DNA from 4 places in the Streptomyces sp. NPDC096046 genome. Region 3 is predicted to be linked to each of the others. Evidence: riboswitches for the same ligand, from Rfam matches in the RefSeq annotation. Region 3 holds a riboswitch; each other region holds the start of a gene.

Region 1 (3,200 bases), on a different contig from region 3:
CGCCCGGGCCGCCCACCTGGACGAGCAGCGTGACCGCGCCGGTCACACAGAAGCCCAGCGGCACCCGGTAGGCGCGCCACAGCCGCCGGCCCGGCACGCCCGCCGGTCCCAGCAGCAGCACCACGGCCGCCACCAGCACCAGGGCCGCGCCCGGCCAGGGCGGCAGCGAGATCGCGAGCACGGTCAGGCCGAGTCCGAGCACGGCCTTGTCCACGGGGTGGCGGCGGCGCCAGCGACTGCTGTGCGCCGCCGCGTCGATCGGCAGCACCCCGACTCAGTCCTGCCCGTCGGCGGACTTCCCGGCGGCGCCGGCGGGCACGTTCCCGGCTTCCCGCTCCAGGGCGCGCTGTTCGCCCTGCCGCCGCCCCCGGTGCAGGCCGAAGTAGTAGGCGAGGACACCGGCGCCGAGAGCCGCCTGGAGGGAGAACAGGGCCGACTCGATCTCCCCGGACGGCGGTTCGTACAGCGGGGAGAACCACGGCTCGTAGTCCGGCTCGATCTCGGTGATCGCGGACTCCGCCTCACCGTCGGCGCCCGCGAACGGCTCCTCCTTGTGGTCGCCGAGCCCGAGGGCCAGCGGCAGCACGGCGAGCGCGGCCACGATGAACAGCAGCACCAGGTTGATCTTCGTGTTCCTGCTCATCGGGTCACCGCCTCGGCCTCGGTCCGGGTCTGCATCTTGGCGCGGAGCACGCCCAGCCGGGTCAGCTCGCCCTTGCTGGACTGCACCAGCAGCCGCATCACCAGCACCGTCAGCAGACCCTCGCTCACCGCGAGCGGGATCTGGGTCACGGCGAAGATGGAGCCGAACTTGCCGAGCGCGCCGAGGAACCCGCTGCCCGGGTCGGGGAACGCGAGCGCCAACTGCACGCTGGTGACGCAGTAGGTGGACAGGTCGGCGACGAACGCGCCGGAGAACACGGCCACCATCAGCGGCGCGTTGGAGCGCCGCAGCAGGGCGTAGACGGCGTATCCGGCCCAGGGGCCGACGATCGCCATCGAGAAGACGTTGGCGCCGAGCGTGGTCAGGCCGCCGTGCGCGAGCAGCAGCGCCTGGAAGAGCAGGGTGATGGTGCCCAGCACCGCCATGACGGGCGGCCGGAACAGGATGGCTCCGAGGCCCGTGCCGGTGGGGTGTGAGCAACTGCCGGTGACAGAGGGCAGTTTCAGGGCGGACAGGACGAAGGTGAAGGCGCCGGACGCACCGAGGAGCAGGGTGCTCTCGGGGTGCTCGCGCACTTCACGGGTGAGTGACCGGACCCCGTGGACGACGAATGGCGCCGACGCGACGCCCCAGGCGACCGCGTGCGCCGGAGGAAGGAAACCCTCGGCAATGTGCATGGCTCAGCAGACCCTCTCCAGCACCTCGTGGATGGTTGACGCGCCTTGGCCGGTCTCCTGGCTGACGGGTACCACCGCCCGAACTCCGCCTTCCCGGGTCGCGTTGACCCAGTGGCTGCCCGTGAGGGCCGGAGCCGGACTTCCCGATTCACAGTGGCGAGGGCCGCACCGGCATCACACCGGATTTCCCGTTCACCAAGGCCTGGTGACAATAAGGCCGGGGTAAGGGCGATGACAAGCCACCCCGGGGGCGCGCGAGGGGGCGTCCGCTCGCACACCGGCGCATCCCCCGGCTGATCCACGTGCTGCGGGAAGGACCCCGTCGCGCGCTGTCCGGGCCGCGTCAGTCGTCGCCCCCGTCGTCTCCGCCGTCGTCGCTCTCCCCCTCTTCCCCGGCGGGGCGCGGCTTCTGCGGCTTCGGCTGCTCCGGGCCGCCGTCGCCCGCTTCCCCGGCGGGAGTCGGGGTGCCGGACTCGGGCGCGTAGGGGGTCGGGGAGGCGGCCGGCGTGGACGGAGTGACATCGGCCACGGTGCCGGTGCCCGGCGTGCCGGCGGTCCCCGGGGCGGCTGCCGGGCCGGTGTCCGGGTCGGAGGAGACAGACGTGGCGGAGTCGGTGGCGGGCGTGGCGGCGGGGCTGCTCGCGGACGGGGACGCGTCGGGTTCCGTGCCCTCCGTGGTGGTGTCGGGCGAGAACCAGCGCATGCCGAGGAGCATCGCGGCGAGGAAGAGCGCCGCGGCGGCGGCCGTCGCGGCCATCCGGGAGCGGTTGCCGGGGCCGCCCGGCCCGCGTGAACGCCCCGAACGACCCGCCTGGGCCGCCCGGGCCGCGGTGCGGTGTCCCGTGGTCGCGGGCAGCGCGTATGTGGTCGGGCTGCTGGTCTCGTCGTACGGGCCCGGCACGGCGGACGGCGCCGCGGACGCGGTCTTCGGCCGCAGCGGCGGCGAGACCTCCGGCAGCGGCTCGGGCAGGCCCCGCCAGGCGCCCCCGGCGAACCACTCGGCGGCCTGCTGGGCGGTGGGCCGCTCCTCGGGCTGCTTGGCGAGCAGGCCGAGAAGGTAGTTCTCGAACGCCGGTGGCAGTCCGGAGACCCCGAGTTCGCGAGGCGGCACGGGGGCCGAGTCGAGATGCTGGTGGAGCAGGGCGACGGCGGTGTCGGCCTGGAACGGCGGGCGGCCGCTGAGGAGCTGGTAGAGCACGCAGCCCAGGGAGTACATGTCGGAGGCGGGCCCGGCGGGCTTGCCCAGGGCCCGTTCGGGCGCGAGGTAGAGGCCGGTGCCGACGATCTGGCCGGTGGCGGTCAGCGCGGCGCCGGGGTCGTCCAGGAACCGCGCGATGCCGAAGTCGCCGATCTTCAGCGTGCCGTTGGCGTCGAGCAGCAGGTTGGCGGGTTTGACGTCGCGGTGCACGATGCCCTGCCCGTGCGCGGCGGCGAGCCCCGCCGACGCCTGCGCCGCGAGGTGGGCCACCCGCTCGGCGGGCAACGCGCCGGAGCCGTTCAGCACCCCGGCGAGACTGTCGCCCTCGACCAGCTCCATCACCAGGTACAGCCGGTTGTCGTACTCGCCGAAGTCCAGGACGCCCACCACGTTGGGGTGGTTGAGGCGCCCGGCGGTCTGAGCCTCCAGACGGAACCGGGAGGTTGCCGTGGCGTCGGTGTCCTGGGGCAGCAGCAGCTTGACGGCCACCGCTCTGGCGAGCGTCTCGTCGTACGCACGCCAGACCTCGCCCATTCCACCGCGCCCGATCTCAACATCCAGCCGGTAGCGGCCCGCTAGCAGCACTCGTCCTCGTCTCATGCGTGTGGGAAGGTCATCGCCGCAGGCCGAACTCCCCGCTCTCGCACGGGGGTTGGTGGGG
Region 2 (3,200 bases), on a different contig from region 3:
GCTGCGGGCGTCCCACACGCCGAGCCGCTTCAGCTCGTCCACCAGGTAGGAGTTGACCTGGAGGAACTCACCCGACAGCGTCTCGCGCTTGAACAGGTTGGACACCTGCGGCTCGATGCACTCGTACACGCCCGCGATCGAGGCGATCGTGGCCGTGGGCGCGATGGCGAGGAGCAGGGAGTTGCGCAGGCCGGTCGTCGCGATCCGCTCGCGCAGGGCCGCCCAGCGCTCGGGCCAGGTGAGCTCCACGTCGTAGTGGTCGGGATGCAGCACGCCCCGGGCCGTGCGGGTCTTCTCCCAGGCCGGCAGCGGACCGCTCCGCTCGGCGAGGTCGGCCGAAGCCTCGTAGGCGGCGAGCATGATGCGCTCGGCGATCCGGGTGGACAGGGCCTTGGCCTCGGGCGAGTCGAAGGGCAGGCGCAGCTTGAAGAAGACGTCCTGGAGGCCCATCGCGCCCAGGCCGACCGGACGCCAGCGGGCGTTGGAGCGGCCCGCCTGCTCGGTGGGGTAGAAGTTGATGTCGACGACCCGGTCGAGGAAGGTCACGGCCGTGCGGACGGTATCGTCCAGGCGCTCCCAGTCGAGGTCCCCGTCACTCACGAAGGCACCCAGGTTGACCGAGCCGAGGTTGCAGACCGCCGTCTCCCCGTCGTCGGTGACCTCCAGGATCTCCGTGCAGAGGTTGGAGGAGTGCACGACGTGGCCGGGCTCGGCCGTCTGGTTGGCGGTGCGGTTGGCGGCGTCCTTGAAGGTCATCCAGCCGTTGCCGGTCTGCGCGAGGGTGCGCATCATCCGGCCGTACAGCTCGCGCGCCGGGAGCGTCTTCTTCGCCAGGCCCTTCGCCTCGGCCGCCCGGTAGGCGGCGTCGAACTCCTCACCCCACAGGTCGACCAGCTCGGGCACGTCCGAGGGGGAGAACAACGACCACTGCTTGTCGGCGTTCACACGCCGCATGAACTCGTCCGGAACCCAGTGCGCGAGGTTCAGGTTGTGCGTACGGCGGGCGTCCTCGCCGGTGTTGTCGCGCAGCTCCAGGAACTCCTCGAGGTCGGAGTGCCAGGTCTCCAGGTAGACGGCGGCGGCGCCCTTGCGGCGGCCTCCCTGGTTCACGGCGGCGACCGAGGCGTCGAGGGTCTTCAGGAACGGGACGATGCCGTTGGAGTGCCCGTTGGTGCCGCGGATCAGCGAACCGCGGGCACGGATGCGGGAGTAGGCCAGTCCGATGCCACCGGCGTGCTTCGATAGCCGGGCCACCTGGTGGTAGCGGTCGTAGATGGAGTCCAGCTCGTCCTTGGGGGAGTCGAGGAGGTAGCAGGACGACATCTGCGGGTGCCGGGTGCCCGAGTTGAAGAGGGTGGGGGAGGAGGGGAGGTAGTCGAGGCGGCTCATGAGCGCGTAGAGCGCGGCGACCTCGTCCACCGAGCGGCTGGTGTCGTCCTCGGCCAGACCGGCGGCGACGCGCAGCATGAAGTGCTGGGGCGTCTCGACGACCTTGCGGGTGAGCGGGTGCCGGAGCAGGTAGCGGCTGTGCAGGGTGCGCAGGCCGAAGTAACCGAAGCGGTCGTCGGCGCCGGTGTCGACGAGCGCGTCGAGCCGGGCGGCGTGCAGCCGCACGAACTCGGCGGTGCGGTCGGCGATGAGGCCCTCGCGGTGGCCGGCCGCGACGGACTCGGTGAAGGAGGTGACGCCCTGCGAGGCGGCCTCGTCGCGGATGCCGATGGTCAGCAGCCGGGCGGCCAGCCGGGAGTACGCGGGTTCCTCGGAGATCAGACCGGCCGCGGCCTCCGTCGCCAGCTCCCGCAACTCCGTCTCGTCGCCCTGGGCGGACCGGCCGCGCAGCGCGGCGGCGGCGACCCGGCCGGGGTCGGTGTCGGGGAGGTCGGCGGTCAGCTCGGTCAGGGTCCGTAGCAACGCGGCTCCGGGAGCGTCCTGCGTTTCTTCGGCGGCTGAGACCGGTTCGGCTGGCGCGATGGTCACGTGGGGGCTCTCCCTCGCTCGGCACGGGGCCTCGTCGAGGGCAGGGGGCAGCACACGAGCGCACGCGGCGTCGCGTCCACCGGCCCATTCCACGAGGCCCGGACGTCGGAGCACACCGGCCGGGTGGCCGGGTGCGCTGTCGGCAGGTCCTCGGACTGATTCGTGTGCACGAAACGTGCACAAGTACACCGTTGCGGGACAGTTCCGGATTCGCACCGGATTCCCCTGCGGCGACAGCGAGCATGAGCATACATCTTGTGCCGGGCGCGCATGGCACCCCCAGATGTTGTGTCGTGCTGGTGTCAGAGCGTCAACTCCACATGACAGCGGGCCGCCGTGAATCCTTCTCACGGCGGCCCGCTGCGGGTGGTGTGCGGTCGTTCGCGCGGTTTCCCGCGCCCCTAATGGGCGCTACCGGCGGTCGCGGGCGGGAGCTCCACCTGGACCCCCGGGTCGCCCGCGTCCGCCGTGTAGTCCTCCGGCTTGGTCTCGTCGATGCCTTCGGGGGCCTTCACGGCCTTCAGGACGAAGGTCAGGACGACGGTGACGACGACGTTCAGGACGAACGCCGTGAGGCCGATGTACCCGATCTCCCCGATGCCGGGGATCTCCTTCGCGCTGCCGCCGAAGTGCTTCTGGGTCGGGGAGGCCACACCGTACGCGGCGGCAGTGCCGTAGATCATGCCGACCGCCCAGCCCGCGAGCAGTGCCCAGCGGTGGAACCAGCGGGTGAACAGGCCGCCGACCAGGGCCGGGAAGGTCTGCAGGATCCAGATGCCGCCCAGGAGCTGGAAGTTGATGGCGACCGTCTTGTCCATGGTGAGCACGAAGGCCAGGGCGCCCACCTTCACCAGCAGGGAGACCAGCTTGGAGACCTTGGTCTCCTGCGCCGGTGTGGCGTCCGGCTTGATGAAGTCCTTGTAGATGTTGCGGGTGAAGAGGTTCGCGGCCGCGATGGACATGATGGCCGCGGGCACCAGAGCGCCGATGCCGATCGCCGCGAACGCCACGCCCGCGAACCAGTCCGGGAACATCGTCTCGAACAGCTGCGGAATGGCCAGCTGGCCGTTCTGCACCTTGATGCCGGCCGCGATCGCCATGAACCCGAGCAGCGCGAGCAGACCCAGCATCAGGGAGTACAGCGGCAGGATCGTGGTGTTGCGGCGGATCACGTCACGGCTCTTCGAGGACAGCGTCGCCGTGATCGAGTGCGGGTACATGAA
Region 3 (3,200 bases):
GATGTGGCCCAGGATGCCCATCAGCATGAGGGCGACGGGCCGGTCGAAGTCGAGGGTCTTCCCGGCTTCCCGGACGATCGTGTCCGGCTCGCGCAGGTCCGCGTCGACGTAGTTGGTGACGCCTTCCGTCGTACTGGTCAGCAGGGCACGGGCATGGGCCAGCACCAGCGGGTCGTTGTCGACGTAGACGATCCGGCTCTCCGGGGCCACCCGCTGGGCGATCTGATGGGTGTTGTCCACGTTGGGCAGCCCGGTGCCGATGTCCAGGAACTGGCGGATGCCCTCCTCGCCGGCCAGGTGGCGCACGGCCCGGGCGAGGAAGTAGCGGGCGGCGCGGGCCCCGGTCTCGATGCCGGGGAAGATCTCGCGGAACGCGTCACCGGCCACCCGGTCGACCTCGTAGTTGTCCCTGCCGCCCAGCCAGTAGTTCCAGATCCGGGCCGAGTGCGGTACCGAGGTGTCGATCTTGGGGAACGGCTCCTGCTCGGCGTTCTCCACCTGGTCGGTCATGGACGCTCCTGGCGTGTGAGGTCGGGGAACCCCACGTTAGCCGGTCCGCGCCCTGAGGAGGATCAACTCCTGGGCAGCGCGCAGGAGTTCGTCGCCGCTCGGCACGTCTCCGGGCCGGTATCCCGCCCGCGCGGCCTCGCCCGGGGCCGGTCGCGTGAGTGGCGGCGGGCCGGCGAGAAGGGCGGTGAGTGTGGCACCGGCTGGTGCGGAGAGGGAGCCGATACCGACCCGCAGCGCGGGGCGAGACCCCCACGCCGGCGCCTCCGTCGCCGCGCACGACGTCACGGCCCCCCGGCACACCGGCCGACACCAGACCGAGCCACCGCGCAGGCCGAGGTCCCGGTCGTCCCGGGGGCACGGCCCACCGCATGGCCCGGACCCCCGCAGCGCGGGGCGAGGCCCCTCCACCAGGCCCCCTCGGCCCGATTCCTACGTGCGGGTACAGTAAGCGGGTCGTCATCACACCGTACGGGGGGAAGCCGGTGCAATTCCGGCGCTGACCCGCAACCGTAAACCGTCGCCGAGGCGGTGAGCCGGATCGCCCCGTACGGTTCGTGACCGGCTCACGTGCCCGGCAGACCGCCGGTGCGCGGCACCGTCGAGGTATACGGAGCCGAGCCGCCGGGGTGTCCCGTGCTGCCCGGCTCCCCCACAGGGAGAGGCACCCGCCGATCATGAACGTCCGCCGCAGCGCCGCGGTCCTGGCCGCCGTCGCCGTGATCGGCGCCGCACCCCCGGCCGCCGCCGCCCCGTCCCCGTCGCCGTCCCAGGCGTTCCCCTCCGCCCTGTACGGCGACTCGGACCCGAAGTTCGACGGCGTCTGGCGCCAGTCGCTCGCGCTGCTCGCGCAGGACACGGTGGGGGTGAAGCCGGCCGCGAAGTCCGTGCGGTGGCTGGTGCGCCAGCAGTGCGAGAACGGCTCCTTCGCCTCGTACCGCCCCGACCCCGCCACCGCGTGCGACGCCAAGACCATGCTCGACACCAACGCCACGTCCGCCGCCGTGCAGGCCCTCGCCGCACTCGGCGGGCACGACGACGTCACCGGCAAGGCCGTCGGCTGGCTGAAGTCCGTGCAGAACGAGGACGGCGGCTGGGGCTACGCGCCCGGCGGGGCCAGCGACACCAACTCGACGTCGGTCGTCATAGGGGCGCTCGCCGCCGCGGGCGAGAAGCCGGACCGGGTCGAGAAGGACGGCGAATCGCCCTACGACGCCCTGCTGAAGCTCGCGCTGCCCTGCGGCGGTGACGGCGACGGCGCGTTCGCGTTCCAGCCGGACAAGAAGGGCAGGCTCGCCGCCAACGCCGACGCCACGGCGGCCGGTGTACTCGGGGCGCTGGGCCGGGGCATGGTCGTCAAGCCCGGCAAGAAGTCCGACGCGACCTGCGAGAAGGCCACCACGCCCGAGCAGGCGGCGGCGAACGGCGCGGGCTATCTCACCGCCGCCCTCGCCGAGGACGGCCACCACCTCATGTCCGCCCTGGCGGGTGCCGAGCCCCAGCCCGACTTCGGCAACACCGCCGACGCGGTCGTCGCGCTCGCCGCACGGGGGGACGCCGGGCAGGCGGAGAAGTCCGTGCGGTGGCTGGAGGAGAACTCCGCCTCCTGGGCCTCGCAGAGCGGTCCGGCCGCCTACGCCCAGCTGATCTTCGCCGCCCACGCGACGGGCACGGACCCCCGCGACTTCGGCGGCGCGGACCTCGTGAAGCAGCTCAACGCGACGGGCCCGGCCCCGCGGACGGACGGGAAGACCAAGGCCTCGGACGACGAGAAGGACTCCGGCTCGGACGGCTTCTTCGGGGTCTGGTGGTACGTCGGCGTCTGCCTCGTCGCCGGGATCGGCATCGGCTTCCTGTTCACCGGCCGCAAGAAGCAGCGGCAGCTGTGATCCGCCGGGCCGTTCTGCTCCTGCTGGCCTCGCTCCTGCTGTGTGCGGGAGCGGGCCAGGCGCAGGCCGCCGGGTACCGGTACTGGTCGTTCTGGGAGCGCGACGCCGGCCGCTGGGTCTACGCCACCCAGGGCCCGTCCCTGGTCCGCCCCTCCGACGGCGACGTCCAGGGCTTCCGCTTCGCGGTGAGCGAGGACTCCGCGAGCGCGGTCCGGCCGCGCGGCACCGCCGACTTCGCGACGATCTGCGCGAAGACGCCCGCGCGGGACGGCAGGAAGCGAGTGGCCCTGGTCATCGACTTCGGCACACCGTCGGACGCCCCCGGGGGCGCGTCCCCGCCCCCCGCCCGCACGGCCTGCGCCCGGGTCTCCCCCGACGCGACGACGGCCGAGGCCCTGGCCGTGGTGGCCAAGCCGCTGCGCTACGACACCAACGCCCTGCTGTGCGCGATCTCGGGCTATCCGGAGAAGGGCTGCGGCGAACAGGTCTCCCCGAAGCAGCGGCAACAGAAGCCCGCAGCGGGGAGGGACTCCCCGTCGGACGGCGGGCCGTCCCTGGGTCTGGTCGCGGGCGTCGCGCTGGTGGTGCTCCTGGGCGGGGCGGCGACCTGGCAGGTACGACGGCGTGGGTAGCGGCACCCGGCACCGGCACCGGGCTCAACTGCACCCCGGTGCCTGGTGGCTCTGGTCCCTTTCCCTCGGCACCGCGGCCACCCGCACCACCAACCCCCTGCTCCTCGCCCTCCTCGTCGTGGTCTCCGCCTACGTCGTGGCGACCCGCCGCCCCGACACCCCCTGGTCCCGC
Region 4 (3,200 bases), on a different contig from region 3:
GCTCGGCACGTACCTGGGTGGCTGGCGCATCATCCGCACCATGGGCAAGGGACTGACCGACCTCCAGCCGCAGCAGGGCTTCGCCGCCCAGACCTCCGCGGCCACGGTCATCCTGGCCTCCTCGCACCTCGGCTTCTCCCTCTCCACGACGCACTCCGTGTCCGGTTCGGTCATGGGCGCGGGACTCGGCCGCAAGGGCGGAGTGGTGCGCTGGTCCACCGCGACGCGGATGTTCGTCGCCTGGGGCCTGACGCTGCCGGCGGCCGCCCTGGTGGCCGCCCTCGCCGAGTACGTCACCGGCTTCGGCAACTGGGGCACCGCCGTGGTGGCCGTCTTCCTCATCGCCTCCAGCGCGGCGATCTGGAAGCTGTCGCGGCGTGAGGTCGTCGACCACACGAACGTCAACGACACCGACGCGGCGGAGCCGGCCGGTGTGGTGACCGCGGCGATGGCCGCGGTGACGCCGCCGCCCGCGGGCGGCACGGTCGCCGAGGAGCCGGTCCACCCGTTCCCGGCCCAGGCCACCGCCGAACGGACGCCGACCACGACCACGACGGTCTGACCCCGCCCACCGGTTACAAGGAAGAGTCTCCGATATGAAGATCGACTGGGCGGCCCTCGGCTCCGTCTTCGGTGTCAGCCTCGTGGCCACCGTGGCCCTCGTCGGCCTGTTCACCCTCGGCATCACCGGCCTGTCGCGCCGCGAGCGCGCGGTGGCGCAGGGCGGGTCCGCCGGGCTCGCGGTCACGGGAGCGTACACGTGCTTCGCGGCGTGCGCGGCGGCCGTGGGCTACGGGATCTACCTGATCGTGGCCTGACGGCCCGACACACCTCGTGTCCGCCGGGCGGTGCGGGACTTCGGTCCCGCGCCGCCCGGTCGTCGTGTGCGGGAAGGGGCCGGTGTGGGGTTCTCCACACTCTCCCCTCGCAGGTCAACGGCAAGTTGACGGGGGTTGCCGGCCGTGGTGGACTGCCGGGGCCAGTACGGCGGCAGGAGAGGAAGCCGGTGAGATTCCGGCGCGGTCCCGCCACTGTCACCGGGGTGACGATCCCCGGGAGCCAGGAACTCTCGCCGCCGGTCTCGTCGAACCAGGGCGTGGACACCCTGAGTGAGGACACGTATCGCCATGCGCGGCTGCCGATCCCGTTCCAGCACCCCACCTCCGCCTGCCCTTCCGGCCGGCTGAGCCCATGGGTGCCGGTCGCGTCTTCGCGTACGGCGCCGCCGCCGGTCTGATCGGTGACCTGCTGCTCGGTGATCCTCGCCGAGGGCATCCGGTCGCCGCGTTCGGACGGGCCGCGGGCGCCGTGGAACGGGTGTTGTGGCGGGACCACCGCGGGTGGGGCGCGCTGCACACCGCCGTGTGCACCTCGGGGGCCGTCGCCCTCGGTTCCGTCGCCGCGCGTGCCGTGCGGACCTCCTCCGTCACCTCCGTCGCGCTGACGGGTGCCGCCACCTGGGCCGTCGTCGGGGGGACTTCGCTCGCCCGGGAGGCGCGTGCCGTCGGGCGTGCCCTGGAGGCCGGTGACGTCGAGACGGCCCGGGCCCGGCTGCCGCGTCTGTGCGGGCGGGACCCGCAGGCCCTCGACGCCGACGGGATCGCCCGGGCCGTGGTCGAGTCGGTCGCCGAGAACACCTCCGACGCGGTGGTGGGGGCCCTGGTGTGGGGAGCCGTCGGCGGGGTGCCGGGGCTGCTCGGGTTCCGGGCCGTCAACACCCTGGACGCGATGGTCGGACACAAATCCGCCCGCTACCGGCGGTACGGGTGGGCCTCCGCGCGGCTGGACGATGTCGCGGGCTGGCCGGGAGCGCGGCTGACCGCGGTCCTCGCGGCCCTGGCCGGGCCGGACCCCCGGGGCGCCGTGCGGGCCTGGCGGGCCGACGCGGCGAAGCATCCGAGCCCCAACGCCGGTCCGGTGGAGGCCTCTTTCGCGGGGGCTCTCGGGGTGCGGCTGGGCGGGACGCTCTCGTACGGCGGGCGGGTGGAGCACCGGCCCGTGCTGAACACGCAAGGGCGTGCCGTCGGCACGCGCGATGTCGAACGGGCCGTGCGGCTGTCGCGGCGCGTCACCTGGCTCGCGCTCGGGGTGTGCTCCGGCGCGCGGTTGCTCAAGAGGGGGAAATGACGTGAGCGGTGGTCTTCTCGTCGCCGGTACCACCTCCGACGCGGGCAAGAGCGTCGTGACCGCCGGGATCTGCCGGTGGCTGGTGCGGCAGGGCGTCAAGGTCGCGCCCTTCAAGGCGCAGAACATGTCCCTGAACTCCTTCGTGACGAAGGAGGGGGCCGAGATCGGGCGGGCGCAGGCCATGCAGGCGCAGGCCTGCCGCATCGAGCCGACCGCGCTGATGAATCCCGTGCTGCTCAAGCCCGGGGGTGAGCAGAGCAGTCAGGTCGTGCTGCTGGGCAAGCCGGTCGGGGAGATGAGTGCGCGCGGGTACCACGGCGGGCGGCAGCGGAGACTGCTCGGGACGGTGCTGGACTGCCTGGAGCAGTTGCGGGGCACGTATGACGCGGTGATCTGTGAGGGGGCCGGTTCTCCCGCCGAGATCAACCTGCGGCGGACGGACATCGTGAACATGGGGATCGCCCGGAACGCCGGGCTGCCCGTGCTCGTCGTCGGCGACATCGACCGGGGTGGGGTGTTCGCCTCGTTCTTCGGGACGGTGGCGCTGCTGTCGCCCGAGGACCAGCGTTGCGTCGCCGGGTTCCTCGTCAACAAGTTCCGCGGGGACGTCTCCCTGCTGGAGCCGGGTCTGGACATGCTGCGCGACCTGACCGGGCGGCGTACGTACGGCGTACTGCCGTTCCGCCACGGCCTCGGGATCGACGAGGAGGACGGGATGGGGGTCCCCCCTGCTCGAGCGGAGTCGAGAGCTTGGGGGAGGGTTTCACTGCGGGGAGCGGTGCGGGAGTCCCTGGTCGCCCCGCCGGTCGGCGAGGACGTGCTGCGCGTCGCGGTCTGCGCCGTGCCGCTCATGTCCAACTTCACCGATGTGGACGCGCTGGCGGCCGAACCGGGCGTCGTGGTGCGGTTCGTGGACCGGCCGGAGGAACTGTCCGACGCCGACCTCGTCATCGTGCCCGGCACCCGCGGGACGGTCCTCGCGCTGGAGTGGCTGCGCGAGCGCGGCCTCGCCGACGCGCTGGCCCGCAGGGCCGCCGAACAGCGGCCCGTCCTCGGCGTCTGCGGCGGTTTCC

Evidence for each region. Region 3 has a riboswitch for cobalamin ahead of ABTX62_RS35010 (SCO2321 family membrane protein). Riboswitches for the same ligand answer to the same signal wherever they lie in the genome.
Region 1: another riboswitch for cobalamin. It lies ahead of ABTX62_RS06675 (energy-coupling factor ABC transporter permease); the one in region 3 lies ahead of ABTX62_RS35010 (SCO2321 family membrane protein).
Region 2: another riboswitch for cobalamin. It lies ahead of ABTX62_RS07870 (ribonucleoside-diphosphate reductase subunit alpha); the one in region 3 lies ahead of ABTX62_RS35010 (SCO2321 family membrane protein).
Region 4: another riboswitch for cobalamin. It lies ahead of ABTX62_RS17970 (cobalamin biosynthesis protein); the one in region 3 lies ahead of ABTX62_RS35010 (SCO2321 family membrane protein).

Annotation. Positions count from the first base shown of each region.
Region 1 is NZ_JBEOSZ010000005.1:133,438-136,637, forward strand. Features, by position in the region: gene cbiQ (cobalt ECF transporter T component CbiQ) at 1-268, opposite strand, end outside; gene ABTX62_RS06670 (energy-coupling factor ABC transporter substrate-binding protein) at 275-643, opposite strand; gene ABTX62_RS06675 (energy-coupling factor ABC transporter permease) at 640-1,341, opposite strand; cobalamin riboswitch at 1,372-1,556, opposite strand; gene ABTX62_RS06680 (serine/threonine-protein kinase) at 1,685-3,139, opposite strand.
Region 2 is NZ_JBEOSZ010000006.1:136,279-139,478, reverse strand. Features, by position in the region: gene ABTX62_RS07870 (ribonucleoside-diphosphate reductase subunit alpha) at 1-1,977, opposite strand, end outside; cobalamin riboswitch at 2,102-2,227, opposite strand; gene mctP (monocarboxylate uptake permease MctP) at 2,379-3,200, opposite strand, start outside.
Region 3 is NZ_JBEOSZ010000068.1:25,027-28,226, reverse strand. Features, by position in the region: gene ABTX62_RS35015 (SAM-dependent methyltransferase) at 1-510, opposite strand, end outside; adenosylcobalamin-variant (AdoCbl-variant) riboswitch at 974-1,062, shown strand; gene ABTX62_RS35010 (SCO2321 family membrane protein) at 1,185-2,396, shown strand; gene ABTX62_RS35005 (SCO2322 family protein) at 2,393-3,028, shown strand; gene ABTX62_RS35000 (CbiQ family ECF transporter T component) at 3,021-3,200, shown strand, end outside.
Region 4 is NZ_JBEOSZ010000018.1:61,376-64,575, forward strand. Features, by position in the region: gene ABTX62_RS17960 (inorganic phosphate transporter) at 1-562, shown strand, start outside; gene ABTX62_RS17965 (hypothetical protein) at 597-818, shown strand; cobalamin riboswitch at 972-1,091, shown strand; gene ABTX62_RS17970 (cobalamin biosynthesis protein) at 1,192-2,127, shown strand; gene ABTX62_RS17975 (cobyric acid synthase) at 2,129-3,200, shown strand, end outside.